DNA from 3 places in the Aeromonas sp. HMWF016 genome. Region 1 is predicted to be linked to each of the others. Evidence: predicted binding sites of a transcription regulator. Region 1 holds the regulator's gene; each other region holds the start of a gene.
What was found. Region 1 encodes sigma-54, which starts transcription at its own class of promoters, with help from an activator protein. Its sites were predicted from a motif close to TGGCACNGTTTTNGCTT; they were not measured.

Region 1 (9,720 bases):
GCGAACGGACTTTCAGGCCGCCGATATTATCGAAATGCGCGCGCAGGGTATAGGTTTCTCCTTCCGGTTTGAAGCTCAAACCGGCCACTTGCAGTGCCAACGCCAGAATGGCACCGATGCCGGCCAGCATGAAGGTGCCAACCAGGAATTCTACTTTGCTGAACTTCATCTTTACCTTATCCAAACATGACTGCAGTGAGAATAAAATCCAGGCCGAGTACGGCGAGGGACGAGTGAACCACGGTACGAGTCGTGGCCTGACTGATCCCGGCCGAGGTCGGCTTGGCATCATAGCCGTTGAAGAGGGCTATCCAGGTAACCACCAGAGCGAAGATCAGGCTCTTGATGGCACCCTGCATGATATCTTCATGCCAGTCGACAGAGGCCTGCATGGCAGACCAGAAGCCCCCTTCGTCGACGCCAAGCCAGTCAACCCCGACCAGCTTGCCGCCAAAGATACCGATCAGGCTGAACATGAAGGCCAGCAGCGGCATGCTGATGACCCCGGCCCAGAAGCGGGGTGCCACCACCCGGCGCAGCGGATCGACAGCCATCATTTCGAGGCTTGAAAGCTGTTCGGTCGCTTTCATCAGACCTATTTCAGCGGTCAGAGCCGAGCCGGCGCGACCGGCAAACAGCAGCGCGGTTACCACGGGGCCCAGCTCCCGCAACAGGGAGAGAGAGACCAGCGGGCCCAGGCTCTGCTCGGCACCGAAATCCTTCAATACGTTGTAGCCCTGCAGCGACAGCACCATGCCGATGAAGAGCCCCGACACCAGAATGATGGCGACGGACTGCACCCCGACCACATAGAGCTGCTGCACCAGCAGCGGGAAGTGCTTGCGTGGCTCGGGTTTGCCTGCCAGCGCATGGAACAGCATGATGGCTGCCCGACCCAGAGAGGTGATGGCGCGAATGCCGACCCGCCCCAGCTTGCTTATTTGACTTATCAACATCAGAGATCCTGTAGCAGGTCGCCTGCCGGAAAGTGAAACGGAACAGGACCATCGGGCAATCCTTTAAGGAACTGCTCGACTTCGGGATTGTGCTCCTCGCGCAGCTGTTCCGGCGTACCGTGCGCCACCACCTTGCGGTTAGCGATGATGTAGGCGTAATCGGCGATGCTGAGCACCTCTTTCACATCGTGTGTGACGATGACGGAGGTGATACCAAGGGCATCGTTCAAATCCTTTATCAGCTTGACCAGCACCGCCATGGTGATGGGATCCTGCCCGACAAACGGCTCGTCATACATGATGAGGTCGGGATCGAGGGCGATCGCCCGAGCCAGTGCTGCCCGGCGGGCCATGCCGCCGGAGAGCTCGGAAGGCATCAATTTTGCCGCGCCGCGCAGACCTACAGCCTGCAGCTTCATCATGACAATGGTGTGGATCAGCTCTTCCGGCAGACCGGAGTGTTCCCGCAACGGGAAGGCCACGTTGTCGTAGACCGTCATGCCGGTAAAGAGGGCGCCGCTCTGGAACAGCATGCTCATCCGCTTGCGCACCTCGTAGAGGCGCGAGCGGGAGAGGGCGGGGATATCTTCCCCGTCAAACAGGATATGACCGGACTCGGGTTTGAGCTGGCCACCGATCAGCCGCAGCAGGGTCGTTTTGCCGATGCCGCTCGGGCCCATGACGGCGGTGACCTTGCCACGGGGAATGGTCAGGTTTATCCCGTCATATAGCAGCCTATCTCCGTGACTGAAGGTCAGATCGGAGATGGTGATCAGGTCATTGTTCAAACAATTGTCCATTCGGTGTAAATGAGGTGCGAATTTTATGGGCTAGTCTAGGTCTAAGCAACAGCAAGGAACAACTATTGAGCAGCCTTCAGCGCGGTTTGCGCGACAGTTTTATGTAACAAACTGCGTCATGTGTTACGGGATTTGCCATCCGATTCGCTTATCAGAGCAGACTTTTTTATAATCCCGCAGCTAAATTCGCCCCGGAGCTGTCTCTTTATGTCTGCAACCCCCGAGAAAGTGTCTGAACTGTTCGATTTCCGTCGCAGTGCCCGTGCGGTGCTGGACACAGAAAAGCAAGCCATTGATGGACTCTATCAGTATCTGAACGACGCCTTCGACAAGGCGTGCGAGATGGTGCTCCGTTGCGGTGGCAAGATAGTGGTCACCGGGATGGGCAAGTCGGGCCATATCGGCAGCAAGATTGCCGCCACCCTGGCCAGTACCGGTACGCCGGCCTTTTTTCTGCATCCGGGTGAGGCCAGCCACGGCGATCTGGGGATGATTTCGGCAGGTGATCTCATCATCGCCATCTCCAATTCCGGCGAGAGCGACGAGATCCTGGCCCTGCTGCCGGTGCTCAAGCGTCGCGGTATCCCGCTCATCTGCATGACCGGCAACCCAGCTTCCACCATGGCCAAAGAGGCTAACGTGCACCTGTGCATCAAGGTGGAGAAAGAGGCCTGTCCGCTCGGGTTGGCGCCCACCTCCAGCACCACGGCGACACTGGTGATGGGTGATGCGTTGGCGGTTGCCCTGCTGGAAGCGCGCGGCTTTACCGCCGATGATTTCGCTCTTTCTCACCCGGGTGGTTCGCTCGGCAAGCGGTTGCTGTTGCGAGTGGGCGATCTGATGCACAGTGGCGAGCTGTTGCCCCGGGTGGGGATCGATGCCACCATCAGCGAAGCGCTGCTGGAAGTTAGCCGCAAAGGGCTCGGTATGACCGCAGTGGTCGACCAGCGCGGGCTGCTGGCGGGACTCTTCACTGATGGTGACCTGCGCCGCATTCTCGACCAGCAGGTCGATATTCATCGCACCCCCATCAGCCGCGTCATGACGGCCAACTGTGTTACCGTAGGGCCGGAGATGATGGCGGCAGAAGCCGTCAAACTGATGGAAACGAGAAAAATCAACGGATTACTGGTTGTGGATGGCGACAAGCGCCCGCTGGGTGCCTTCAACATGCATGACCTGCTGAAAGCCGGAGTTATTTGATGCAAAACGTACCGACCCTCTATGGTCCGGTGACGCGCAGCCAGTTCGACAAGGCGGCGCAAATTCGCTTGCTGGTGTGCGATGTGGACGGGGTGCTCTCCAATGGCCTCATCTACATGGGAAACAACGGCGAAGAGTTGAAAACCTTCTGTACCCGCGATGGCGCCGGCATGCGGGCACTGCTCAATGCCGGGATCGAGATCGCCATCATTACCGGGCGCAACTCCCGTATCGTCAGCGATCGGATGAAGAGCCTGGGGGTGGCCCATGTGGTACAGGGTGCGGACGAGAAGCTGCCTCATTTTGAAGCGCTGCTGGCCAAGCTGGGACTGACACCCGAACAGGCCGCCTATATGGGAGATGACACCATCGACCTGCCGGTGATGGAGGCCTGTGGTCTCGGCATTGCCGTTGCCGATGCCCATCCGCTGGTACTGAGCCGTGCCGATATGGTGACCCGGCTTGGCGGTGGTATGGGGGCGGTGCGCGAAGTATGCGATCTCATCCTGCAGGCGCAGGGCCATGACGATTATCAGCCCGAGGTATCGGCATGAGCAGACAGACCCTGTTGTTTGGCCTGCTGTTTCTGGTCGCTCTGGTGGCCTGGCAGCTTGGCAAGGTGGAGCTGGTGCCCGAGGCCAAGGTCAAAACCGAGCACTATCAGCCGGATTTTGTCGCCAGAGATCTGGTGACCACCCGGTTCGATGTCAACGGCAAGCGTACCGAGCGGCTGGAGTCCCAGTATGCGGAGTATTTCCAGATCCTCGAGCAGGCGACCTTCGAAAAACCGGTGGTCTACATGTTTGACGAGCAGGGACAGGCCGAGTGGAAGGTGACGGCCGAGACCGGCGTACTCAATACCGATGACAACGTGATCCTGCGGGACAAGGTGCATCTGGACGGGTTGCTGCCGGACTCCTTTATCTCCAAGCTGGATACGCCCTATATGGAGCTGGATCTGGTGACACAGGACGTACGCAGCAATCGGCAAGTGAACATTTTGGGTCAGGATTTCCAGACCGAAGGGGTTGGCCTCAAGGGCCATCTGGACCGCAAATATTTTGAGCTACTGGATCAAGGTCATGCCATCTATTTCAATGAAAAACGTTAATCTGGCTCTCGCCGCCCTGATGCTCTGCGGCACAGTCAACGCCAAGGAGTCCGACTTCACCGAGAAGGTCTATGTCGACGCCATCAAGCAGGTGGCCGAGATGCAGGACAACCGCATCACCTTCGAGCAGGATGTGACCATCAATCAGGGCACCATCAGGATCAAGGCTGACAAGGTTGTGGTAACCCGTTCCGGCGAGAAAGGGGCCGAGGTAATGACTGCCTATGGCAAACCCGCTACCTTCTTTCAGATCCTGGATAACGGCAAGCCGGTCAACGCCCATGGCGACAGCATTCGCTACGAGCTGAAGAAGCGCCTGGTGACCATCACCGGCAACGGTCAGCTCAAACAGGAAGATAGTCAGGTCAACGGCGACCTGATCCGCTACGACATCGTCAAACAGAAGATGATTGCCGAGAGCAAGACCCCGAACCAGCGGGTCAAGACGGTATTCCTGCCCGACCAGGTCGAGAATTTCGACAAGCCCGCCGACCAGAAGAAGCAGGGAAAATAAGCCATGGCAGTATTGAAAGCAGTCGGCCTGCAGAAGAGTTACAAGCGTCGCATGGTGGTTAGCGACGTGAGCCTTGAGGTGGGTACCGGCCAGATAGTCGGCCTGCTTGGCCCCAACGGTGCCGGCAAAACCACGTCGTTTTACATGATCGTCGGGTTGGTACAGCGCGATGCCGGTCTCATCACCATTGACGATCAGGACATCAGCCTGCAGCCCATGCACGTGCGCGCCCGCAACGGCATCGGTTACCTGCCGCAGGAAGCCTCTATCTTCCGCCGCCTCACGGTGTATGAAAACCTGATGGGAGTGATGCAGACGCGCAAGGAGTTGAGTCGCGAAGAGCGGGAGGACAAGGTTCAGCAGCTGCTGGAAGAGTTCAATATCACCCATATCCGCGACAACCTGGGGCAAAGCCTCTCCGGTGGCGAGCGGCGGCGGGTCGAGATTGCCCGGGCGCTGGCAGCGGAACCGCGCTTTATCCTGCTGGATGAGCCTTTCGCAGGGGTTGACCCGATTTCTGTGATAGACATCAAGAAGATCATCCAGCACCTGAAAGATAGGGGGCTTGGCGTCTTGATTACCGACCACAACGTCAGAGAGACTCTGGACGTATGCGAGAAGGCCTATATCGTCAGCCACGGCCAGATGATTGCCGAGGGTGCACCGGCCGATATCCTCGCCGATGAACAGGTCAAGCGCGTCTATTTGGGCGATCAATTCAGTCTATAGTAAGGGGGCAGCCTTCATTCTCTGTGACAGTGCCTCGCTGAACATAAGGATATCCCGACGTAGATGAAGCCGACATTACAGTTGCGTCTCGGTCAGTCCCTGACCATGACGCCGCAATTACAACAAGCGATTCGTCTGCTCCAGCTCTCCTCTCTGGAACTCCAGCAGGAAATTCAGCAAGCGCTCGAAAGCAATCCTCTGCTGGAGCAGGAAGAGAGCGAAGTGCAGGAGACGGCCCCGCAAGAGGCTGTCGATGCCAGCCAGCTCGACTCCAGCGATGCCATGGCTCAGGAGCAGATGCCTGACGAGTTGCCGGTAGATACCACTTGGGATGAGGTTTACTCCGCCGGTACCGCCCAGAGTGCAGGCCCGATCCACGACGGTGAAGACAGCGTCTATCAGGGTGAGACCACCGAAAACCTGCAGGACTATCTGCTGTGGCAGATGCGTCTAACACCATTCAGCGATGTGGATGCCGCCATCGCGCTTGCCATCATCGATGCCATCGACGAATCCGGGTATCTGACCGTTGCACTGGAGGATATCCAGGCCGCCGTCAGCAGTGACGAAGTAGAGGTCGAGCTCGACGAGGTGGAGGCTGTTCTCAAGCGGGTGCAGCATTTTGACCCGGTCGGTATCGCCGCTCGCTCGGTGCAGGAGTGTCTGCTTATCCAGCTGGAACAGTATGCCCCCGAAACTCCCTGGCTCAACGAAGCCAAAGAGGTGATCCTCGAGCACATGGATCTGCTCGGCAACCGCGATTATCGCACTCTGGCCCGCAAAACTCGCCTCAAGGAGAGCGACCTCAAGGAGGTGCTGGATCTGATCCAGCTGCTGGAGCCCCGCCCCGGTAACGGCATCATCCAGAGCGACTCCCAGTATGTGATCCCCGATGTTTCGGTGGTAAAGCGCCAGAACCGCTGGGTGGTGGAGCTCAACCCCGATTCCGCCCCGCGCATCCGGGTCAACGAGACCTATGCCGCCATGGCCCGCAACGCCCGCAGCAGCACGGATACCCAATTCATCCGCTCCCACCTGCAGGAGGCCAAGTGGTTCATCAAGAGCCTTGAGAGCCGCAACGATACCCTGCTGAAAGTAGCCAGCTGTATTGTCGAGCAGCAGCAGGGCTTTTTCGAGTATGGTGAAGAGGCGATGAAGCCAATGGTGCTCAACGACATTGCCGAAGCGGTGGAGATGCATGAGTCGACCATCTCCCGGGTGACGACCCAGAAGTACATGCATACCCCCCGCGGTATCTTCGAATTGAAGTTTTTTTTCTCCAGCCATGTGAACACCGAAGGAGGAGGAGAGTGCTCATCGACCGCAATTCGCGCGCTCATCAAAAAGCTGGTAACGGCAGAGAATCCTGCCAAGCCGTTAAGTGATAGCAAGATCGCGGATTTGCTGGCCGAACAGGGTATTATGGTGGCTAGACGCACGATCGCTAAGTACCGCGAATCCTTGTTTATCCCACCTTCCAATCAGCGCAAACGCCTGGTTTAGGCAAAACAAAAGGATGATGTTATGCAAATTAACCTGACCGGACACCATGTCGAGATCACCGAAGCTCTGCGTGATTATGTGAATAACAAATTTGCCAAACTCGAGCGTCATTTCGACCACATCAACAACGTGCATGTGGTGCTTAGCGTAGAGAAACTGAACCAGATTGCCGAAGCCAAACTGCACGTCAGCGGTGGCGAGGTATTCGCCAACTCCGAGCATGCCGATATGTATGCCGCGATTGATACCTTGCTCGACAAGCTGGACAGGCAGATCATCAAGCACAAAGATAAGTTAAATAAAAAATAACTATGCAACTTGAACACATACTGAGTCGGGACTGCACCAAGAGTGCAGTCCCATGCACCAGCAAGAAACGTGCCCTTGAAATCATCAGCGAGCTGGCCGCCGAACGCCTCGGCACCTCCCGCCAGGCGCTGTTTGAATGCTTGCTGGCCCGCGAGAAAATGGGTAGTACCGGGATCGGTGCCGGTATTGCGATCCCCCACGGTCGAATTGACGATGAGTTCCCGCCAACCGCGATCCTGATGACCTTTGCCGAACCCATCCCTTTCGACTCCATCGACAATCAACCGGTTGACCTGCTGTTTGCCTTGCTGGTACCGGAGAGCGAGTGCAAACAGCATCTCAAGACCCTTTCCCTGATGGCTTCCAAGCTGGGCGACAAGGCGGTCTGCCGCCAGTTGCGTCAGGCTACCAGTGACGAAGAGCTCTATCAGATCATGACCTCGGCCTGATGTGCAGGCCCTGATGACACACCCGTTTTGGCGTGAGGGAACAAGATGCAGTTAATCGTGGTGAGTGGACGTTCGGGCTCCGGCAAGACGGTAGCCCTGCGGGTGCTGGAAGATCTGGGCTACTACTGCGTAGATAACCTGCCGGTCAACCTGCTGCCCCAGCTGATCGTCTCGGTCGAGAGCCAGTATGACAAGCTGGCGGTCAGCATCGACGTGCGCAACCTGCCCGGTGACCCGGAAAAACTGGAGAACCTGCTGGCTCAGGTTCGCAACGAAGGGCGGGTGGAATTTGCCAGCTTCTTCTTCGATGCCGATAACGGCACCCTGCTCAAGCGCTACGGCGAGAGCCGCCGTCTGCACCCCCTGTCGCGCAACAAGCTGTCGCTGGATGAGGCGATCCGTCAGGAGACCCACCTGCTGGCGCCGCTCTCCTCTACTGCCGACCTGCGTATCGATACCACCAACCTCAGCATTCACGACCTGAGCGAGCTCATCAAGACCCGGGTGCTCGGCAAGAAAGAGAACGAGCTGGTGCTGGTGTTCGAATCTTTCGGCTTCAAGTACGGCATTCCCAAGGATGCCGACTTCGTGTTCGATGCCCGTTTCCTGCCCAACCCGCACTGGATCCCGGAACTCAAGCCTTTTACCGGCAAGGATGAACCAGTCGCCAACTACCTCGCGGCGCAAGCTGATGTGATGCTGTTTACCCAGCAGATCGAAAACATGCTGGCGACCTGGTTGCCTCATCTTGAGCGCAACAATCGCAGCTATGTGACGGTCGGCATCGGTTGCACCGGCGGTCAGCACCGTTCGGTCTTTATCGCAGAGCGGCTGGCTGCGGCCTTCAGAGCGCTGGGCAAGAACGTGCAACTTCGCCACCGTACCCTCGACAAGAACCCATCCCACTCCTGATGACGCAATAGGACGGCCAAATGACAGTCTCTGCTTCGGTTGAAGTGAAAAACAAGCTGGGCATTCACGCCAGACCGGCCATGATGCTGTTCGAGCTGGTACAGGGATTCGATGCCCATGTGTTGCTGCGTAATGAAGATGGGGTCGAGGCCGATGCCGACAGCGTGATTGGCTTGCTGATGCTGGACTCCGCTCAGGGCAAGCAGGTGGAAGTGCAGGTTGAGGGCCCCGAAGAGGTTGAGGCCCTTGCCGCCGTAGTGGAGCTGTTCACCTCGGGTTTCAACGAGGAGTAGTGGCGACGCTCAGGGCGCTACTCTTGCCAGCGCCTTGAAATCGGCAAAATCGCGACAAGCCAGCAGACTCCTGCTGGCTTTTTCGTTCATCAGCGCCAGGAACAGATCATAGAGCCCCATCGCCTCCTCATAGTCTGCCTTGCTGATGGCCAGCACGAAGATGAGGGTGGCGTTTTCGCCATTGCCCCAGTCGATACCCTGTGGTGCCAGTACGGTATAGACCAGCGTCCGATGTGCCAGCAGGCCAAGGGAGTGGGGCAGGGCGATACCCTCACCCAGCATGGTGGAGACTATTCGCTCCCGCTCCTGCAGGGAAGCCCTGAATCCGCTCTCCACCAGATCCTCAGCCTCCAGCTGGCTGCAAATGCGATCAAATAGTTCCGCCTGGGTAATCGGCTCGTTGACCACCATGAAATGGTCTGCATCGAAGTACTTGTCGAGCATATAGGGGCGGGTACGGTCGATCAGCACCAGCTTGCCAAGTTGCTCCAGTTGGTACTGGGTCGGGAAGGGGTCGACCTGCACCACCGGCACATCCTTTTCGCTCACCTTGACGGTATTGATGACAAAATCCTGCTCGATCCGCTCCAGCCCTTCGTAATCCCGCACCGATTCAAGCGTGGTCAGCTGCAACTGGGGATACTCTCGCTTGATGCGGGCCTCCAGTACCCTGAAAGTGGCATTGCCCGCATCGCACAGCAGCAGTGCCTGCGGGCGTCTGGTGTAGCCGATATCGTAGTGGCGCTCCAGCCCGACCCCGATATGGATCACCAGATAGCCGATCTCGTGGTGGGTCAGCCGGTAAGGGGTCTGCCTGATCCACTCCGAGATGGCTGCCAGCGTGATGTCGTAGGCGAGGGGGTAGTACTGCTTGATGTGGTCTGCCAGCGGATTGTGGCTGCCGATCTGGTACTTGACCCGCAGCAGCATGGCGCTGATGT
Region 2 (9,720 bases), on a different contig from region 1:
TACCTGCACCATCATCTTCGATACAGAGCAGGATATGGTCACCTTGCTGAGAAGCACTCAGGGTGATGGTTCCCTGACGTGGTTTACCCGCTTTTTCACGGATCTCGGGCAACTCAACCCCATGGTCACAGGAGTTACGAACCAAGTGAACAAGGGGGTCAGCCAATGCTTCAACCAAGTTTTTATCAAGATCGGTCTCTTCACCGACCATGACCAATTCGATTTCTTTTTTGAGAGTACGAGCCAAATCACGAACAACGCGCGGGAATCGACCAAAAACCTTCTTGATTGGTTGCATTCGGGTCTTCATGACCGCACCTTGCAGATCAGCAGTCACAACATCCAGGTTGGCAACAGCCTTCGACATCTCTTCATCGTTGCTGGCAATACCAAGACTAACCAAGCGGTTACGCACCAATACCAACTCGCCCACCATATTCATTATCACGTCGAGCGTCTTGGTATCCACCCTCACCGTTGTATCGCTTTGTACGGCACTGTTTTCCGCAGGGGCAGGAGCAGAAGCCTTGGCTGCTGGTGCAGGAGCCTTGGCTGGTGATTCTGCAGGTTTTGCTGAGGCACTGGTCACGGGCTTGGCTGCAGGAGTAGGCACTGCAGGTTTGGACTGAGCTGGCACCGCGGCAGGTGCGGCAGGTGCGGCAGGTGCGGCAGGTGCGGCAGGTGCAATTGTACTCTGTGGCCCTTGTCCGCGCCCATGAAGTTCATCAAGCAAGCGTTCAAACTCATCATCATCGATCAGCTCGTCTACTTCCTTCTGCACCGACTTAAGCGGATTAACTTCTGGTGCACCTATATGTTGTCCCTGGCCATGCAGCTGATCCAACAAGGCTTCGAACTCATCATCAGTAATGTCACCGGAATCTGTGGTCACAGATGTTGAAGCCGCTTTGGTTGGCGCTCCGCCAACACCATGCAGCTCATCCAGTAAACGTTCGAACTCGTCAGCAGAGATCTCGTCAATAGAGCCCCCGCCATTAACGGCTGATGGCTCAACGTTCTCTGCTGAAACCACCGCTTTTGGTACTTCAGGCTCAGCAACGAAAACGTCTACTTGAGGGGCCACTGGTTCGGGGTCGGCAACAATAACATCAGAGGCAGCACTGCTGGTTGCAGTCCTCAGTTGCTCTTCACCCTCAGGCTTGCACAGCTCATGAAGGTCGTGCAGGAGATCTTCTGACGCAGGACTTGGCGCTTCACGATTTTGCACTTGGGCAAACATGACGTTGATGGCGTCCAGAGCCTGCAAGATTACATCCATCAATTCTGCAGTCACTGTACGCTTGCCGTTGCGCAATATATCAAATACGTTCTCGGCACCGTGGCATACGTCAACCAGTTCGCCCAGCGACAAGAACCCAGCCCCACCTTTCACGGTATGAAAGCCGCGAAAAATCGCGTTCAGCAGGTTCTTGTCATCGGGCCGCTTTTCCAAGTCGACCAGTTGCTCAGACAACTGTTCCAATATTTCGGATGCTTCGACCAGAAAGTCTTGCAGTATGTCTTCATCAACTTCGAAGGCCATGCGTCACTCCATTAGAATCCCAAGCTAGACAGCAGATCGTCCACATCATCCTGACCATTGACCACGTCGGCACGGGCCTCGGGGTTCATGATGGGGCCTTCAGCTTCAATTCCGTTGATAGGAAGGTTGCGAGTTGAATGCTCTGCAGAAGCCTCACCAAACATAGTCAGCATTTCTATTAATTTTGTTTCTACTTCCTGCACAAGTTTGATGACCTTGCGGATCATCTGCCCTGTCAGATCCTGAAAATCTTGCGCCATCAGGATCTCTGTCAACAGTTGCCGTAATTTATCGGCATCAGACTCTGAAGCCTTAATAAAATCATCGAGTTGGTGACATAGCGATTTGAATTGCCCAACATTCATGTCGCGGGACATCAAGGCATTCCAGTTCGGCATAACCAGCTGGATATTGTCATTAAGACGATCTGCAATCGGCAGACTGGCTTCTACCGCATCCATGGTGCGGTTCGCGGCCTTGTCAGTCATATCGATAACGTAGCTAAGGCGTTCCCGAGCATCGGGGATATCATGAGTAGCCAGATCGGGAATCCGCGGATCAAGGCGAAACTCTTGTAGTGAATTATGCAGTTGTCTTGTCAGTTGACCGACCTTGTCAAACAGATCGGAGGCATTGGGGGCACACACTTCGGCAAGCAGATCATCGGCCAGCTCAAATTCACCTTGCTCAAGATGAGCAACAAGCATCCTTGCCTGGTCGAGCGAAATCATTGCTCTCGTTTTGGCCATCATCCCTGCAGCTCCTTAGCCGATTCGTTCAAAAATCTTGTCCAGTTTTTCTTTGAGCGTCGCTGCAGTAAAAGGCTTGACGATGTAGCCATTAACGCCAGCCTGGGCGGCCTCAATGATCTGTTCGCGTTTGGCTTCAGCTGTCACCATCAAAACCGGAAGATGTTTGAGTTTGTCATCAACCCGAATGGCCTTGAGCAGGTCAATACCTTGCATGCCAGGCATGTTCCAGTCAGTTACGACAAACTGGAAATCACCATTTTTCAGCATCGGCAATGCTGTATTGCCATCATCCGCCTCGTGGGTGTTGTTGAATCCCAAGTCGCGCAGCAAGTTCTTGATAATCCGGCGCATCGTTGAAAAGTCATCAACAATGAGGATTTTCATGTTCTTGTCCAAAATTCCCTCCTAAATAGCCGCCTCGGCGGCTCACTTACATGATGCTAAAAACGGGTTGTGTCGTGCGGATTATGCCTTAGAGTTTAGTCTCAGTGTAGCCAGTACAAACACTTATAGATGCCAATCTCGCAAACGAGCACGTAATCTGTGCATTGCTTGACTGTGGATCTGGCTCACCCGTGACTCACTGACATTCAAAACCTCGCCGATTTCGCGCAAATTCAGCTCTTCATCGTAGTAAAGAGAGAGAACCAAGGCTTCCCTCTCTGGTAAGCGACCAATTTGCTCGGCTAATGCAATCTGAAATCGCTCTGCAGCCAATTCATCGAATCCCGAGCCTGAAGGGGCATCATCGGGGTTGCCGATCACATCCTCGCTGACCCCCAAATCTTCGATGCCGATAATTTTGCCGCAAGAGACGTCTTGCAGCATCGCATGGTAATCAGCGATGGAGACCCCCATCTCGGCAGCAACCTCGGTATCTCGCGCGTCACGCCCGTGAGTCTGCTCGACATTCTCGATCGCCTCTGCAATAGCGCGACTGTTGCGATGCACAGAGCGGGGTACCCAGTCACCACGCCGGATCTCATCCAGCATGGCGCCTCGGATGCGGATCCCGGCATACGTCTCGAAGCTGGCCCCCTTGCTACCGTCAAAATTGCGGGAGGCTTCAAGCAGCCCAATCATACCTGCCTGGATCAGGTCATCCAGCAAGACACTGCTGGGCAGGCGAGCCAACAAATGCTGGGCAATTCGCTTGACCAGGGGAGCATGACGCTCCACCAGCACATAGGAATCCTGATGACGCAAGTACGCTTGGGCTTTATTCACGGGAACCTTCCTGTGTTGTGGCCGGTTTCTGCAACAAATTTTCCAGGAAAAACTCCAGATGGCCGCCTGGCTGGTTGGGCACCGGCCAGCTCGCCGCCTTGTTGGCAAGGGCTCGGAACGCCAGTGCGGCCGGCGACTTGGGAAACGCCTCGACAATCAGCTTCTGCTTGCGCACTGCGGCACGCAGATTGGTGTCATAGGGTACACAAGCGACCAGTTCCAGCGAGGTGTCGAGGAAACGATCCGTGACCCGGGTCAGTTTGGCAAAGAGCTCCTGCCCTTCGCGCAGACTGCGCACCATATTGGCCACTACCTTGAAGCGGAACACACCGTGATCTTTGGAGAGGATCTTGATAAGCGCATAGGCATCGGTGATGGAGGTCGGCTCATCGCAGACCACCACCATGATGTCTTGAGCGGCCCGGGTGAAGCTCAGCACCATGTCGGAGATCCCCGCAGCCGTATCCACCAGCAGGATGTCGACCTGGGTTTTCATCTCGCTGAAGGCACGGATAAGCTCGGCATGCTGCACCGGAGAAAGCTCGACCATGGACTGGGTGCCCGAGGTCGCGGGCACGATCATCATGCCGTAGGGACCTTCGACGATGATATCGTCGATGGTGCATTCACCCGCCAGGACATGGGAGAGATTGCGATGGACCCGCAGCCCCAGCATGACGTCGACGTTGGCCAGACCCAGGTCGGCATCCAGCACCATCACCCGCTTGCCTTGGGCGGCCATGGCTCCGGCTACGTTCAGGGTCACGTTGGTCTTGCCCACGCCACCTTTACCACCGGAAACGGCGATTACTTTTACTCGATTGTTTTGACGCATTTTGCGCAGACCACTCGCCTGATCCATATACATGTTACTCATAAAACTCCGAATCTTCGGCCTCGCCAAAGCCTGCGCCCCAGAAGTAGGGCTCCTCTGTTTCTCGCTCCAGCGAGCCCATGGCAGCCCCGACGAGCTGCGCCGCATTGGCAACCTGAATATCTTCCGGAACCCTTTGTCCGTCAGTGATATAGCTGATGGGCAATGAATTCTGGATACACACGTTAATCACTTCGCCCAGATTCAGACTTTCATCCAATTTGGTAAGTATGCAGCCGCTAAGCGGAATACGCCGGAAATGGTCAACCGCCTCCTGCATCACCCGACGCTGGGAGGTTGCGGACATAACCAGATAACTGCGGATCCGCACCTTGGCATTCTTGACCAAGGTATCGAGCTGCTCGGTCAAGCGAATATCCCGCTGACCGACCCCTGCCGTATCGATCAATACCAACCGACGATGGCGGAATTGATAAAGCGCGCTGGCCAGCTCCTCGGCATCGCGCACCTGACGAACCGGACATCCCATGATGCGACCATAGGTCTGCAACTGCTCATGGGCACCGATCCGGTAATTGTCAGTGGTGATCAGCGCCACCTGTTCAGCACCATATTTCATGGCAAAGCGTGCTGCCAGTTTGGCAATGGTGGTAGTCTTACCCACCCCGGTCGGACCAAGTAGCGCAACCGCGCCGCCCTGCCGCAAAATTTCGTCTTCGCTGATCTTGAGTTGAGCTGTAAGCACTTCAGCCAGTTGAGCCATTCCCTGATGGATCGACATATCTTCCGGGATCATGCCAGCCAGCTGATCGGCAAAAGCATCGTCAAACCCCATCTTCTTGAGCTCTTTGATGAGCAGCGCACGCATCGGCTCCCGGCGCTCCACCTCCTGCCACATCAAACCGGAGATCTGGTGCTCCAGCAACTTGCGGATACTGGCCATCTCCTTGCGCATCCCCTCCATCTCCTGATCCCGTTGATTGGACTGAGGGGCACGAGGAGAAGTGGATGTGGCACGAGCCCGAGGTTTGGCAGGTTCGGGAGCGGCCCCCCACTGTCCCTGTTCTGCAAGGGTTTTCGGCGCAGAAGTCGTGGCAGCTATTGCGGCTGGCTGAGCGCCACCCATCCCGGCAGCATTGCCCGGTTGGAGCTTTTGCTGACGAGCAAGCAAGGCTGCCAGCGTATCGGCATAGTGTTCGTTCTGGTTGGGTGCTGGTTCAGGGCGCCCCATCTGCCGCGCGGCAGACGAAATATTGACGCTCTCATCGTTCAGCTGACGGCGAACCGGCGTATCTCTAGGCCCCGGAACCTGGGATTGATAGTCAACGGCGGCGACTATCTCGACCCCTCCGGTCACCTTCTTGTTGGACATGATGACGGCATCCGGCCCGAGAGTCTCCTTGACCTCGGCCAGAGCCGTTCGCATGTCCTTGGCAAAAAACCGCTTAATCTTCACCCGTCATCTCCGCTAACTAGTTCTGTCCGACTGCACTGACGATACGAATCTGCTTGTCATCAGGCACTTCCTGATACGACAGAACGCGCAATCCAGGAATGGCATTCTTTACAAATTTGGCCAGGGTATTGCGCAAGATACCCGATGTCAGCAACACGGCTGGTTGACCTTCCAACTCTTGCCGCTGTGTGGCCTCCACCAGTGAGCGCTGCATCCGCTCCGCCAAACCCGGCTCAATACCAGCCCCATCACCGCCACCTGCCTGCAAGGACTGATGCAATATACGTTCCAGTTCTGGGGCCAAGGTAATCACCGGCAGCTCGGGATCCGGGCCGGCAATCTCCTGCACGATCAGGCGGCGCAGGGCAATCCGACAGGCGGCTGTCAGCACTTCCGGATCCGGGCTACGGGGTGCGTACTCCACCAGGGTCTGCAGGATAGTGCGCATATCGCGAATTGGCACGCCTTCATTGAGCAAATTCTGCAATACCTTCACCAGGTTACCCATGCTGATGACTTCAGGTACCAATCCTTCAACCAGCTTGCTCTGGTGCTTGCCAATCATGTCGAGCAGCTGTTGCACCTCATCGTGACCGAGCAGCAACGAGGCATGGTTGGTAAGGATCTGGCTAAGATGGGTGGCAACCACGGTCGCCGTATCCACCACGGTATAGCCCAGAGTCTGTGCCTGGGAGACCTGATCCTTGGCAACCCAGACAGCTTCCAGCCCGAAGGCGGGATCCCGTGCTGCAATGCCTTGCACCTGACCAAAGACCTGACCCGGGTTAATGGCCATCTCCTTATCATGGTAAACATTGGCTTCGCCGGTACTGACTCCCATCAAGGTGATCCGATATTGATTGGGCGCCAGATCAAGATTGTCGCGAATGTGTACCGCTGGAACCAGAAAACCCAGCTCCTGAGACAGTTTCTTGCGCACCCCTTTAATCCGGTTGAGCAACTCGCCTCCCTGACTGCGATCCACCAGCGGAATGAGCTGATAGCCCACTTCCAGACCGATGATATCGACTGGCATCACGTCGTCCCAGCTCAGCTCTTTCTGCTCGTGAGCAGGTTGGTCGGCACTTGCCGGCATCAACTCCCCTTTGGCTGCCTTGGCTGCAAGCAGTTTCTCGCGGCGCAGCAGCCACCAGGCTCCGACCGCAGCTACGCCACCCAGACTCAGAAATGCCACATGCGGCATACCGGGCACACTGCCCATCATCAGCAAGATACCGGCAGAAATGACTAGCGCCTTGGGATTATCGAACAGCTGTCCCAATACCGCAGTCCCCATATCCTGATCGGTATTTTGCCGGGTGACTATGATGGCGGCTGCGATAGAGAGCAGCAGGGAGGGGATCTGGGCAACCAAGCCATCACCGATAGCCAGCAAGGTGTAGATCTGGGCCGATTCGCTGAAGGTGAGCTGGTGTTGGGCCATGCCGATGATGAAGCCCCCCAGTATGTTGATAAAGAGGATCATGATGCCCGCAATCGCATCCCCTTTAACAAATTTGGACGCACCGTCCATGGAACCGTAGAAATCAGCCTCCTGAGTCACATCCTGGCGGCGCTTTTTGGCCTCTTCCTGATTGATAAGGCCGGCGTTCAAATCGGCATCGATGGCCATTTGCTTGCCAGGCATCGCATCCAGAGTGAAGCGGGCGCTCACCTCGGAGATGCGGCCTGCACCCTTGGTGACCACCACAAAGTTGATGATCATCAGGATCATGAAGACGATGATGCCGACCGCATAGTTACCGCCGATCACTACGTTACCGAAGGCCTCAATTACATGCCCCGCAGCAGCACTGCCGTTGTGGCCTTCCAGCAAAACAACTCGGGTAGAAGCAACGTTAAGCGCCAGACGAAGCAGAGTCGCGATAAGCAGCACGGTAGGAAATGCGGCAAATTCAAGAGGACGGCGGGTGTAGACGGCAACCAGCAGCACCACGATGGAGAGCGCGATGTTGAAGGAGAAGAGGATATCCAGCATCAGAGGCGGAATGGGCAGAACCACCATCCCCATGGATGCCAGCACCAGCAACGGGGTACCGACCCCTTTGCCAAGCAGCCATCTGTACTCTTTTAACCGGCCCAATGATGCCTTGAATTCCATCGCTTTTCTCGATCTTTACTCGCTGGTTCCAGATTAAAGCAAACATCAAGCCAAGAATTCAATTCATTGATTTTAAATCATTTTATTTTGACTGTGTCAGAACTTTGTCATTTGCGATATTCAGGCGGAATAGGAAGATCTTTAGCCAGCGGCTGCGGGCGACGTCCATGTCCACGGCGGAACTTCTTGAGCTGGAACACATAGGCCAGCACCTGGGCCACAGCAGCAAACAGCCCCTCTGGAATTTCTCTACCCAGCTCGGTAGAGTGATAGATGGCGCGGGTCAACTCGGGAGAGGGCATGATGGGAATATTGTATTCACGGGCGATCTCCCTGATCTTCATCGCCACCTCGTCAGTCCCCTTGGCGATGACCTTGGGTGCGGCACCAGGCTTGCCCGCCTCATATTTGAGGGCAACCGAGTAATGGGTCGGGTTGGTGATCACCACATCCGCCTTGGGTACGTCCCCCATCATCCGGCGCGCAGCCATCTCCATTTGCAGACGACGGATCCGCCCTTTGACCTCTGGCTTACCTTCGCTATCCCTGAATTCGTCTTTTATCTCCTGCTTGGTCATCTTGAGCTGACGCATGTGATTCCACTGCTGGAACGGCACGTCTATGGCCACAATAGGGATAAGGGCACAACAGAGGATGATCAGCATCCAGAGAAAGAGTTCTAGCGCATCAATGATGCCACCGGGGTATCCCTCCATCGAGAGATTGAGCAGATGGTTAAACTGGCTGGAAAGCATCCACCATGCAAACAGGGAGATAAACACAACCTTGGCAATCGACTTGACCAGCTCGACCAACGATTGCACTCCGAACATCCGCTTCAACCCGTTGAGCGGGCTCAGCTTGCTGAACTTGGGCATCATGGCTTCGGTGGAGAAGTTCATCCCCCCCATCAGGGTATTGCCGATAAAAGCGGCAATGGTAACCAGCGCAAAAAGCAGACCCAGCGGAAGGATCAATTCCCCAAGCAGCGCTGGAACCATGGCGATCATAGCGTCAGGGTCGAAGGCCTGCTCCCTGTCCAGAGTAAAACCGGTCGTCAACACCTTGCTCATGGCGCTAGCGAGCGACCCTTTGAGCATCAGCAGCCCGAACACGGCTGAAAGCAAGACACTGGCGGTACCCAGCTCCTTTGAACGCGCAATCTGCCCTTTTTCACGGGCCTGCTGCAGTCGTTTGCCCGTGGGTTGTTCGGTACGTTCCTGATCGGTATCAGCCATGGGCCCCCCCATGGCACTGGGTGTCAATCAGCTCACAGCTGACCTCCTGCACCCGCTCCCACAGGCTATCGAAATGGCCGAGAAAACCACCGATCGTGAGCCAGAGGATCAGCAGACCAGACATCATGCTGACGGCAAAACCGATACTGAAAATATTGAGCTGAGGAGCAGCCCGGGTCATCACGCCAAAAGCGAAGTTGATCAGCAGAAGCGCCACTATAGCAGAGAGCGACATAACCAGCGCCGCCTGATACATAACCCCCAGGAATGCGCTCAAGGTTTGCATAGAGGAAACTGAAAGACCGCTATCGGAGACGGGGAGCGTCTCAAAGCTGAGGATGACCAGCCGCAGCATCACCAGATGACCATCTAGCGCCAGAAAAACCAGCGTCGCCAGCATCAGATAAAACTGGCCGACCACAGGTGTAGCCTGACCATTCATGGGGTCAACCAGGGTGGCAAAACCCAGACTGGTCTGCATGGCGATTACCTGACCCGCCATTACGAAACTCTCCATCAGAAACTGGGTCATCAGTCCCAGCGCAAT
Region 3 (9,720 bases), on a different contig from region 1:
TACCATCTCTTCGGCGACTTCGGCCAGCGGCGTGATATCGATGGGTTCGCCCGCCTTGAGGTGGCTGATGAACTTGCCTTGCAGCTCGCGCGCTTCCTGATAGAGGCGGCGGATCTTGAGTTCCTTGCCCTCACCGTTGGCACTGACCCGGCGTCTGGCCTGATCGCTGCCGTTGCCAAGTTCCGGTGAAGCGACCGCTTCGCTCTCGGCATGACCCAGCTTGCTGCGGGAGAGATCGATCCGCACCGTGAGTACACCCTGACGAACCAGATTGGCAATTTGTCCCTGAGTGGTGACCAACCCCATCTGGGCAATTTCCATTCCGCCGGTCTGACTGGCAATAGCGATGACATACATGCCGGGTTTCAGCTGATTGACGGGGATGACAGGATAGGATGCTTGAGACTTCATGGCGGCTTCCCGAGATTTATTATTATGAGTATCGCCCGTGATGGGTCATAGCGCAGTGTAACATCTGATGGCCACTTCGTCACAATTGGCCGCCCGTTAACAGTGGCGTTGTCGCCCCCGCCAGATATAATGTTGCCCCTTTACTTTTTGGACTCCGAGGTTGTGAATGCGGCTTGATAAATTTCTGTGCGACTGTTCCGATTTGACCCGTTCGCTCGCTGGCAAACTGATCCGTCAGGGTGAGGTCATGGTGGATGGCATCGTGGTCAAGCAGCCCGCTTTTCATATCAACGAAGAGAGCCAGATCGAGTTCGACGGCGTTGTCCTGACGCTGGATCGCCGCAATCGCTACTTCATGCTGCACAAACCCGAGGGATATGTCTGCTCCAACGAGGATCCCGATCATCCGACCGTTTTCTTCCTGATGGATGAGCCCTCTATGGGCAAGCTGCACGTGGTGGGGCGCCTTGACCTCGACACTACCGGCCTGGTGCTGGTGACCGACGACGGTCAGTGGTCCCATCGCATCACTTCTCCCCGCCACGAGTGTGCCAAGACCTATCACGTCTGGTTGGCCGATCCGGTGAGCCCCGATGCCATCGCCCTCTTTGCCGAAGGTGTGCTGCTGCGCAGTGAAACCGAGAAGACTCGCCCCGCCCAGCTGGAGTTACTGGGGGAGTGCGAGGCGCGTTTGACCATTCATGAGGGCAAGTACCATCAGGTGAAGCGGATGTTTGCCGCAATCGGCAACAAGGTGGTGGGTCTGCACCGCGAGCAGGTCGGCGGCTTGGCGCTGGATGAAGATCTGGCGCCCGGCGAGTACCGTGAACTCACGTCCGACGAGATCGCTCTCTTCTAAATCCTCCCGGGTGTCAGTGGCCGCTGGCACCCAGTACCAGCACTGTGCCCAGCGTGGCGAGCAGGGTTCCGCACCATGCCGCCGCCGAAGGTCGTTCCCCCGAGTGCCACCACAAGAGCGGCAGCAGGATCACCGGCGTGGTGGAGGATAGAATCGCCACCATTCCCACATCTCCATGTCGCAATGCGAGCAGGATCAGCGTCATCCCGAGAGCCATGGCCAGAAAGCCGTTGATGGCGATCATGCCGAAGATTTGACGGTTGATGGGACGAAATGGTCGGGTCAGCGGCAATCCGGTTAGTCGCAATGCGCAGTGGGCCAGCAGGGCGCTGACCATCCTGACTCCCGATGCACTCACCGCATCGACGTTGCCGCTCATCATGACCGGCTTGGCGATGATGGCGCCCAGACTCTGACAGAGGGCGGCGGTGAGGCCCAGCGCCACGCCGATGGTCAGACTTCCCCGTATCCGCTCCCATTCGCTGCCACTGCTGCGCCGACCAAACAGGATGGCCAGCATGACGCCGGCAAAGACCAGCAGGGCGCCAGCCAGTCGTGAGCCGGTCAACTGCTCGTTGAAGATCCAGAGCCCGAGCAGGGCGGAGAAGAGGGCATGGCAGGAGAAGAGCAAACCGCTGCGCCGCGGGCCGAGCCGGTTCATGCAGGCGTAGAGGGCGGTATCGCCGATAAAGATGCCGATCAATCCGGACAGGGCGAGCAGGGGAATGGCGCTGCCGGAAAGGGTGTGCCAGCCGCCAGTCAGCAGACTGATGCTGCCAAGCATCAGGCTGACCAGAAACATCCGCCAGCGGCTATAGGCAAACGGGCCCAGATGGCGGGCTGGTTTGACCGAAATCAGGGCGGCAACTGCCCATAAACTGGCCGATGCGAGAGCCAGCCACTCATAACCCATAAAAACTCCCGAAAAAATTAACCCTAAAGACTCCATCTCCGGGGCAAGCCCGATACAATACGGGGCGTTTTCGGGGATAACAAGGGCGGCATCAGGCATTCATCAGGCGCGCCGTCGGCCTTCCCCTCCTGCAGTGGTTTTATTCGAGGTTCTGTCATGAGGTATGGTCTCTTCCCCCGGCTGGCGCAACGCTGGCTTTCCCCGCTTTTGCTCGGTGTGCTGGCGCTACCGCCGGCATACGCCACTACGGTGGAGATGGCGCCCCGCTTGTCGGATCGGCAGGTGCTGGTCAAGGGCAATGGCGGTGAACCCGACTCTCTGGATCCGGCGTTGATGCGCAGCGGTTTTCCCGGGGAAGAGGTGCTGGTGGATCTCTTTGAAGGTCTGGTCAGCGAGGATGGCCAGGGACGCATTGTTCCTGCCCAAGCTGCGCGTTGGGAAGTGAGCGAAGATGGCCTCGAATGGCGGTTTTTCCTGCGTCCACAGTTGAAGTGGTCCAATGGCGATCCGCTGGTTGCCGGTGACTTTGTCTACGCCTGGCGCCGGCTGCTTGATCCTGCCCTCGGCTCTCCCTCGGCGACCTTGCTGCTGACTGCCGGGATCAACAATGCCCAGTCCATCTATGCCGGTGCGCTGGAGCCCGCCAATCTCGGGGTCGAGGCGCAGAGCGACCAGATCCTGAAGGTTACTCTGGAGCGACCGGTGCCCTATTTTCTGCAGCTCATCAGCCAGCTGCCATTTGTGCCGGTCAATCAGAAGGCTATAGCTCGTTTTGGCAAACAGTGGACCGAGCCCGGCAAGCTGGTGAGCAATGGTGCTTATCGCTTGGCAAACCGGGTGACCAACGAGCGGCTTGAGGCGGAGCGCAACAGCAATTACTGGAATGATCGCCATACCCGTATTCAGCGAGTCACCTACCTACCCATCGCCTCACAACATGCCGAGCGCTTGCGTTATGAGGCGGGTGAGATACAGCTCACCAACCGGGTGTCGCCCGACTATTACCAGAAGATGAAGCAGAGCGATCCGTTGCGAGTCTGGGGATCGCCGTTGCTGGGCACCTATCTCTACACCTTCAATATGCGCCGCCCCGAGTTGCAGGATGTGCGGGTGCGCCAGGCGCTCTCCATTGCCATCGACCGCTATCAGTTGGCCAAGTCGGTGATCGGTCAGGAGGAGCTGGCGGCCTGGTCTCTGGTGCCTGATATGCCGGGTTACTCCCACCTCTCTCCCCCCGTTGCGCTGGAGGATCAAACCACCCGTCAGGCCAGGGCCGTTGCATTGCTGACCGCCGCCGGTTACAGCAGTGCTCATCCACTCAGGCTGAGCATTACCTACAACACGGCAGATACCCACAAGAAGATAGCCACCTTGATTGCCGGTATGTGGCGTCAGTTGGGGGTGGAGGTCACGCTCAACAATCTGGAGTGGAACAGCTATCAGGTCGCCAAGGATAGCGGCGATTTTCTGGTGGCAAGAAGCTTTCTGTTCGGTGATTACGTCGAGCCCTCGGCCATGCTGAACAGTTTCCGCTGCCAGGATCTGCGCAACGAAAGCGGTTACTGCAATCCCGATTTTGATCTGTTGCTGGAACAGGCTGCCAGCACTCTGGATGAGAAGAGCAGGGTTGCACTCTATCAGCATGCCGAACAGCTGCTGATGGAAGAGGCGCCCATCATCCCCGTGTATCATTACAACCAGATGCGACTGGTCGATCCCACTTTGCACGGGTTGCCCAGCCAGAATCTGAAAGGGACGATTGCCACCAAGGATCTCTATTTCGGCCCGCTGTAAGGAGCACTTCATGAAACTTGCCATTATTTCCGACATTCACGGCAGCATCATGGCACTGGAGCTGGCGTTGTCACGGCTGGACGCCTGGCAGCCCGACCACTACCTGTTGCTCGGCGATCTGCTCAACCACGGCCCGCGCAATCCCGTGCCTGAAGGATACAACCCGGCCGCAGTTGCCGAGCGGCTCAACGAGCTGGCCCCCTATATCATGGCGGTGCGTGGAAATTGCGATTCCGAAGTGGATCAGATGCTGCTTGCGTTTCCCATCACAGCCCCTTACAACCAGCTGCTGGTTGATGGGCGCCGCTGGTTTATGAGCCACGGCCATCTCTACCGCCCCGATGAGGTGCAACTGCCTGCGGACAGTGTATTTTTGAGCGGCCATAGTCATGTTCCGGTACTGGAGCGGCAGGGAGACCAGATCTTGATGAATCCGGGCTCCATCTGTTTTCCACGCGGTGAACTGCCGGCCAGTTATGGCTGCTATGAGGCGGGCGTACTGAGCGTCAAGAGTTGTGTCGACGGGCGAGAATTACTGCGACTGGCGCTGTAGGTCTTATTGATTGCAGAAAGTGGCAAGGCCCGATTCGTCGAGAGTCAGGCCTTGATACCGAAGGAGCGGGTGCCTGAGCGGGTATTGCCTTTGGCATCGTAGGTGAGGCTGTTGCGATCGCGCAGCTGGCTCAGAAAGCTCGCAAGACGGCGATTGGAGACAATACTGAGCTCCAGCAGTCGACCGTTGAGGTCATTTTGTTCCTGACAGGCATCCAGTTTTTCCCGGATCCGGGTCATCTCGTCAGGATAAGCGGCCAGTTGCTGAGTCAACTCGGGCAATTGGGCCAGCTGTTTATCCAGACTTTCTATCTCAGCAAGCAGCAGCTGTTTTCGCTCGGTGAGTTCAGGCAGGGCCAGAGCCTGATGCTTTTCGAGCAAGGAGAACTCCTCTTCCAGAAGGCTTTGCATCTGGCTGAGGTGTTCATCCTGGGTGTGCAGTAACGAAGGCAGATCCATCATCCGAGAACTTTGTCCAGATTGGTCTCAAAGCTGAACATCTTTTTGGCCACAGCTTCGCTGTTAACCTGATATTCGCCACTGGCAACGGCTTTCTTGAGCCGCTCGACCTTGCTTTCGTTGCCGGTAGAGGCTGTATTGAGATTCTGCTGCATCTTTTGCAATTGTTGGGCCTCACTGGTCAAGGAGACGGAGTCCAGCTTGACTGCAGCCGCTTTATTTTCGGGCTCTGGCGAAGAAGAGGTGACTGACTTGCTGCCTGTCCCCTGGCTGCTAACGGTGTTTTGCAACCGATTATTCGCCAAGTTGTTGATATTGTTGATGGCCATTTGAGTTACCTTCGTCTGCTTTAAGGTTTGCTTACCTGTTTATCGGTGCGGCAGGTCAAAACTTTAGAAAAAAGTTGGTGATAAACCCGACATTTAAAAAGTGACCGTTACGGCACCGACTGCACTGACTTTTCCTTCGACAGTTTTTCCGGAGCGAATATTAACAAGCCTGATGATCTCTCCGAAGCTGCCATCTTGCAAGGCTCGGGCCATGGTTTTGATCTGGAAGCTGCTATTTTCGGCTGTCAGAGTGACCTGATCACCTTTACACACGACACACACCTGACTCAAACGGATTGGTTGCCCCGGTTTGATTTCTCGTTTGCTGCGTACGCCGACCAGCATGCTCATGTCGGTCAGGTAGTCGCCACGGATCAGCGTCTGATCCTGATAGCCCAGTTGCAGCTGGCTTTCACTCAATAGGTCGCCTTTAGCAATCGGAGTGTTGACCGTCACATAGGGCTTCTGGATGCTGACTCGTACCGGAAGATAGACATCCCAGGGTTTGTCTTCCTCACATTTCAGGTAAACTGTTGTATTACGGCGAATTTCCATTTTTGCAGGTAAGCTGATAGTCAATAGATCGTCGCAGCGGGTCAATGGAAGTCGGTCATCAAGGGTTGCCGCCGTTACTTCAGCCCTGGCATCTAATGGCACCTCGAGCTGGTTAAACACGAACTCTTGTGCTTTTTCTTGCAAATAGGTGGTGACGTCCGAGGCGTGGCTGGAAGAGATGCTGCCCAAAAAGAGGCTGATGAGTAAAAGTCGGTTAATCATTTTTGCTCGTTGGTCGATAAGTTGTTCACGCATATCACCATATTTAACTATGATTGCTTCAGAATCTGTTCGTTGTCACATCGATAGTCTGACGCAATCCATCACGCATGCATGATTAATGCCAAGCGTTTTTAGGGAGTGTTTATGGCCAGTATCCTGGACTCGGTCAACCAACGTACCCAGCTAGTGGGGCAAAACCGGCTGGAGTTGTTGTTGTTTCGTCTCAATGGACGTCAAAGATTTGGCATCAACGTATTCAAAGTGCGTGAAGTGTTGCAGTGTCCTCCCTTGACCGTGATGCCCAAGTTGAACTCCTGTATTCGTGGAGTTGCACACATTCGGGGTCAGACTATTTCGGTTATCGATCTGAGCATGGCGATGGGCAAACGTCCCATTGAAGACCTGAGCAAGTGCTTCATTATTATCTCCGAGTACAACCGCTCCATTCAGGGTTTTCTGGTGCATTCGGTCGAGCGCATCATCAACATGAACTGGGAATCAATTCTACCGCCGCCGAAGGGCGCAGGCCGTATAAACTACATGACGGCTGTTACCGAAGTGGACGGTGAGTTGGTTGAAATTCTCGACGTTGAACGCATTCTCAACGAGATCTCTCCGGTCTCCACCGAGGTTAGTCAGGAGCTGGTTGAAGCTAGTGTCGAGCACCCAACTCTCGGACGCCCTGTGCTGGTAGCCGATGACTCATCGGTTGCTCGCAAACAGGTTCAGCGTGCACTTGAGGCGATCGGGGTTGAGTGCGTATTGGCAAAAGATGGCCGTGAAGCATTGAACATGCTGCTCGAAATGACCAAGAATGGCCCGATTAAAGAGCAGATTGCTCTCGTCATTTCGGATATCGAGATGCCGGAGATGGATGGTTACACCTTCACTGCCGAGATCCGCAATAATCCCAACCTCAAAGACTTGCATGTTATTCTGCACACATCCCTCAGTGGAGTATTCAACCAGGCAATGGTGCAGAAAGTGGGGGCCAACAATTTTATCGCCAAGTTCCAACCGGATGAATTGGCCAAGGCCGTACAAAACGCACTCTAATAAAGAAGAACAGCTGCATGAAGACACTTTCGGACGACTTATACAAACAGTTCAGCAATTTTCTGGCGGTACAGAGCGGAATCGTGCTGGGTGATAACAAACAGTATCTGGTGAAGAGCCGTCTTTCACCTTTGATGGCTCAGTTTGGCATCGAGAGTCTGTCTGACCTGGTTACCCGTGCAATGAGTGTGCGAGAGCGTGACCTGAAAATGGCGGTGGTAGATGCCATGACAACCAACGAGACACTCTGGTTTCGTGACACCTATCCGTTCCAGTTGTTGACCGACAAGATTTTCCCAGAACTGGGTAAAAGTGGCCGCCCCGTCAAGATTTGGTCTGCGGCGTCATCTTCCGGACAGGAGCCATACTCTATTGCCATGACGGCACTGGAACAGCAGATGAAAAAACCTGGCACTCTGCCTGGCGGTGTACAGATCGTGGGTACAGATATTTCGACCACCATGCTCAACCAGTGCAAAGAGGGTGTATACGACAGCCTTGCTTTGGCGCGGGGCTTGTCACCTGAGCGCAAGAAAATGTTCTTTGAACCCTATGGTGACAATAAAATGCGGGTGGTGGAACGAGTCAGAAAATTGACCACTTTCCGTCCCTTGAATTTGCTCGAAAGCTACAGCTTGCTCGGTAAATTTGACATTATTTTCTGTCGTAATGTGTTGATTTATTTTGCTCCGGAAGTGAAGTCAAAAATCCTCAACCAGTTTGCAGCGAGCCTCAATCCGGGAGGATATCTGATGCTAGGGGCATCAGAGTCACTGGCCGGTTTGACTGATCGATTCGAGATGATCCGTTGCAATCCGGGGATTGTTTACAAGGTGAAATAGGCCTTAAATCCGCACTCCTGGAGGATTGACAGAATACCGGCAATATCACGTCAGAGGGAGGCACAATGCCTCCCTCTTTATTTACGTTAGAAGCATACTGGTTGATATCTGCGTGGGTTTTCCACAATCGTCAGCCTGTTTATTGGCGCGTTCCGTGCTTCCTGATAATGCAACCCCTTCCTTGCCTATCTCTCATTACCGGTCTTTTGTGGCATAGCTCTTGCTTGGAAACAGTATCAAGCAGGAGGTGAGCTATGGCTCTTTCATTCGACAAGGCATTTGGTGTTCATCAATACACGCTGGGGGTTCGTGCCAATCGTGCAGAAGTGCTCTCCAGCAATATTGCCAATGCCGATACCCCTGGCTATAAGGCCAGAGATATCGACTTTGCACAGGCATTGCAGGATGCGCAGCACCAACAACAGGGGTTTGGTCTGGCGACCACCAGCGAAAAGCACTTTGCCTTGAATATGGATGTGCCCGGTTCGGTTCAGTATCGCAACCCGCTGCAGCCTGATACTGGTGACGGCAATACGGTAGACGTGCAGCAGGAGCGAACAGAGTTTCTGCGTAATAGCCTTGAGTATCAGACCTCTCTTGAATTCATGAATAGCAAGATCAGTGGCCTGCTCAAGGCGCTGAAAGGAGAACAGTGATGAGTTTGTTCAAGGTCTTTGACATCGCCGGCTCGGCCATGAGCGCGCAGACCGTGCGGCTCAACACCGTTGCCAGCAATATGGCCAACGCAGATAGCGTCAGCTCCAGTGTGGAAAAAACTTACCATGCCCGGCGGCCAATTTTTGCCGCCCAGCTTGATCAGGCTATGTCTGATAATCAAGGCTCGGTTGGGGTCGAGGTGAAAGGTATTGTCGAGAGTAAGGCTCCACTGCTCAAGGAGTACAACCCCAATCACCCAATGGCGGATAAGGATGGCTTCATCTTCAAGCCAAACGTCAACATGGTTGAAGAGATGGCGGACATGATCAATGCCTCGCGCAGCTATCAAACGAACGTTCAGGTTGCAGACTCGGCCAAGAAAATGCTTCAGCAGACGCTGAATCTTGGCAAGTCCTGATAGGGGGAATGCAACATGGCCAATACAAACGGTGTGAGCGGAGTTAACTATGCGTCCACTCAGACAAATGGTACGACAACAGCGCCAAAGAAGGAGCTGGACCAGGCTTCATTTCTGAAATTGCTTACGATGCAGCTCTCGTATCAGGATCCTTTCAAGCCTGTTGATAATGCTCAGATGCTCTCCCAGATGGCGTCCATGTCCACCTCGGAGGGGATTAGCAGTTTGTCTACCCAGATGGGCAAGCTAAATGAGCAGATGATTTCCAGCCAGGCTCTGCAAGCCTCTTCTCTGGTTGGGCAGAATGTGTTGCTGCAAAGCAGTACCGGGTTTTTGGATAAGGAAGGTTCTTTGTCAGGGGTTGTTGCGGTTGGTACGACTAATAAGTATGCAAGCGTCAAAATTACTGTCGAAGACGAGAAGGGGCAGGTTATCAAAGAGTTTCCCCTTGAAGGTGATCAGATGGGTAACGTCGAGATTGCTTGGGATGGAACAGATAAAGATGGTAAGCGTGCTCCATCAGGTAAATATGTGCTTAAGGCCAGTGGCAATCTTGATGGCAAGTCGGAAAGTATTACCACTTTTGCTTATGGCAAGGTGGAAAGTGTTGCCTTGGGTACAGCCACAAGCCCGACTCGCCTCAATTTGAAGGG

Region 2: the regulator sigma-54 is predicted to act here: its motif matches at 7,972-7,988, upstream of flhA (flagellar biosynthesis protein FlhA).
Region 3: the regulator sigma-54 is predicted to act here: its motif matches at 8,202-8,218, upstream of flgB (flagellar basal body rod protein FlgB).

What each region holds. Positions count from the first base shown of each region.
Region 1 covers NZ_CAWNWX010000082.1:158,908-168,627, reverse strand. The annotation lists gene mlaD (outer membrane lipid asymmetry maintenance protein MlaD) at 1-169, opposite strand, end outside; gene mlaE (lipid asymmetry maintenance ABC transporter permease subunit MlaE) at 177-956, opposite strand; gene mlaF (phospholipid ABC transporter ATP-binding protein MlaF) at 956-1,756, opposite strand; gene AACS24_RS12775 (KpsF/GutQ family sugar-phosphate isomerase) at 1,964-2,959, shown strand; gene kdsC (3-deoxy-manno-octulosonate-8-phosphatase KdsC) at 2,959-3,513, shown strand; gene lptC (LPS export ABC transporter periplasmic protein LptC) at 3,510-4,070, shown strand; gene lptA (lipopolysaccharide transport periplasmic protein LptA) at 4,057-4,584, shown strand; gene lptB (LPS export ABC transporter ATP-binding protein) at 4,588-5,313, shown strand; gene AACS24_RS12750 (RNA polymerase factor sigma-54) at 5,377-6,816, shown strand; gene hpf (ribosome hibernation promoting factor) at 6,838-7,125, shown strand; gene ptsN (PTS IIA-like nitrogen regulatory protein PtsN) at 7,128-7,574, shown strand; gene rapZ (RNase adapter RapZ) at 7,620-8,486, shown strand; gene npr (PTS phosphocarrier protein NPr) at 8,507-8,779, shown strand; gene AACS24_RS12725 (BglG family transcription antiterminator) at 8,789-9,720, opposite strand, start outside.
Region 2 covers NZ_CAWNWX010000094.1:27,163-36,882, reverse strand. The annotation lists gene AACS24_RS15085 (chemotaxis protein CheA) at 1-1,543, opposite strand, end outside; gene AACS24_RS15080 (protein phosphatase CheZ) at 1,555-2,295, opposite strand; gene cheY (chemotaxis response regulator CheY) at 2,308-2,679, opposite strand; gene AACS24_RS15070 (RNA polymerase sigma factor FliA) at 2,803-3,522, opposite strand; gene AACS24_RS15065 (MinD/ParA family protein) at 3,515-4,390, opposite strand; gene flhF (flagellar biosynthesis protein FlhF) at 4,392-5,813, opposite strand; gene flhA (flagellar biosynthesis protein FlhA) at 5,830-7,935, opposite strand; gene flhB (flagellar biosynthesis protein FlhB) at 8,043-9,173, opposite strand; gene fliR (flagellar biosynthetic protein FliR) at 9,166-9,720, opposite strand, start outside.
Region 3 covers NZ_CAWNWX010000056.1:40,421-50,140, reverse strand. The annotation lists gene AACS24_RS08345 (HD-GYP domain-containing protein) at 1-411, opposite strand, end outside; gene rsuA (16S rRNA pseudouridine(516) synthase RsuA) at 578-1,270, shown strand; gene AACS24_RS08335 (DMT family transporter) at 1,284-2,183, opposite strand; gene AACS24_RS08330 (peptide ABC transporter substrate-binding protein) at 2,340-3,977, shown strand; gene yfcE (phosphodiesterase) at 3,988-4,530, shown strand; gene flgN (flagellar protein FlgN) at 4,575-4,991, opposite strand; gene flgM (flagellar biosynthesis anti-sigma factor FlgM) at 4,988-5,317, opposite strand; gene flgA (flagellar basal body P-ring formation chaperone FlgA) at 5,411-6,094, opposite strand; gene AACS24_RS08305 (chemotaxis protein CheV) at 6,239-7,150, shown strand; gene AACS24_RS08300 (CheR family methyltransferase) at 7,168-7,992, shown strand; gene flgB (flagellar basal body rod protein FlgB) at 8,247-8,648, shown strand; gene flgC (flagellar basal body rod protein FlgC) at 8,648-9,067, shown strand; gene AACS24_RS08285 (flagellar hook assembly protein FlgD) at 9,083-9,720, shown strand, end outside.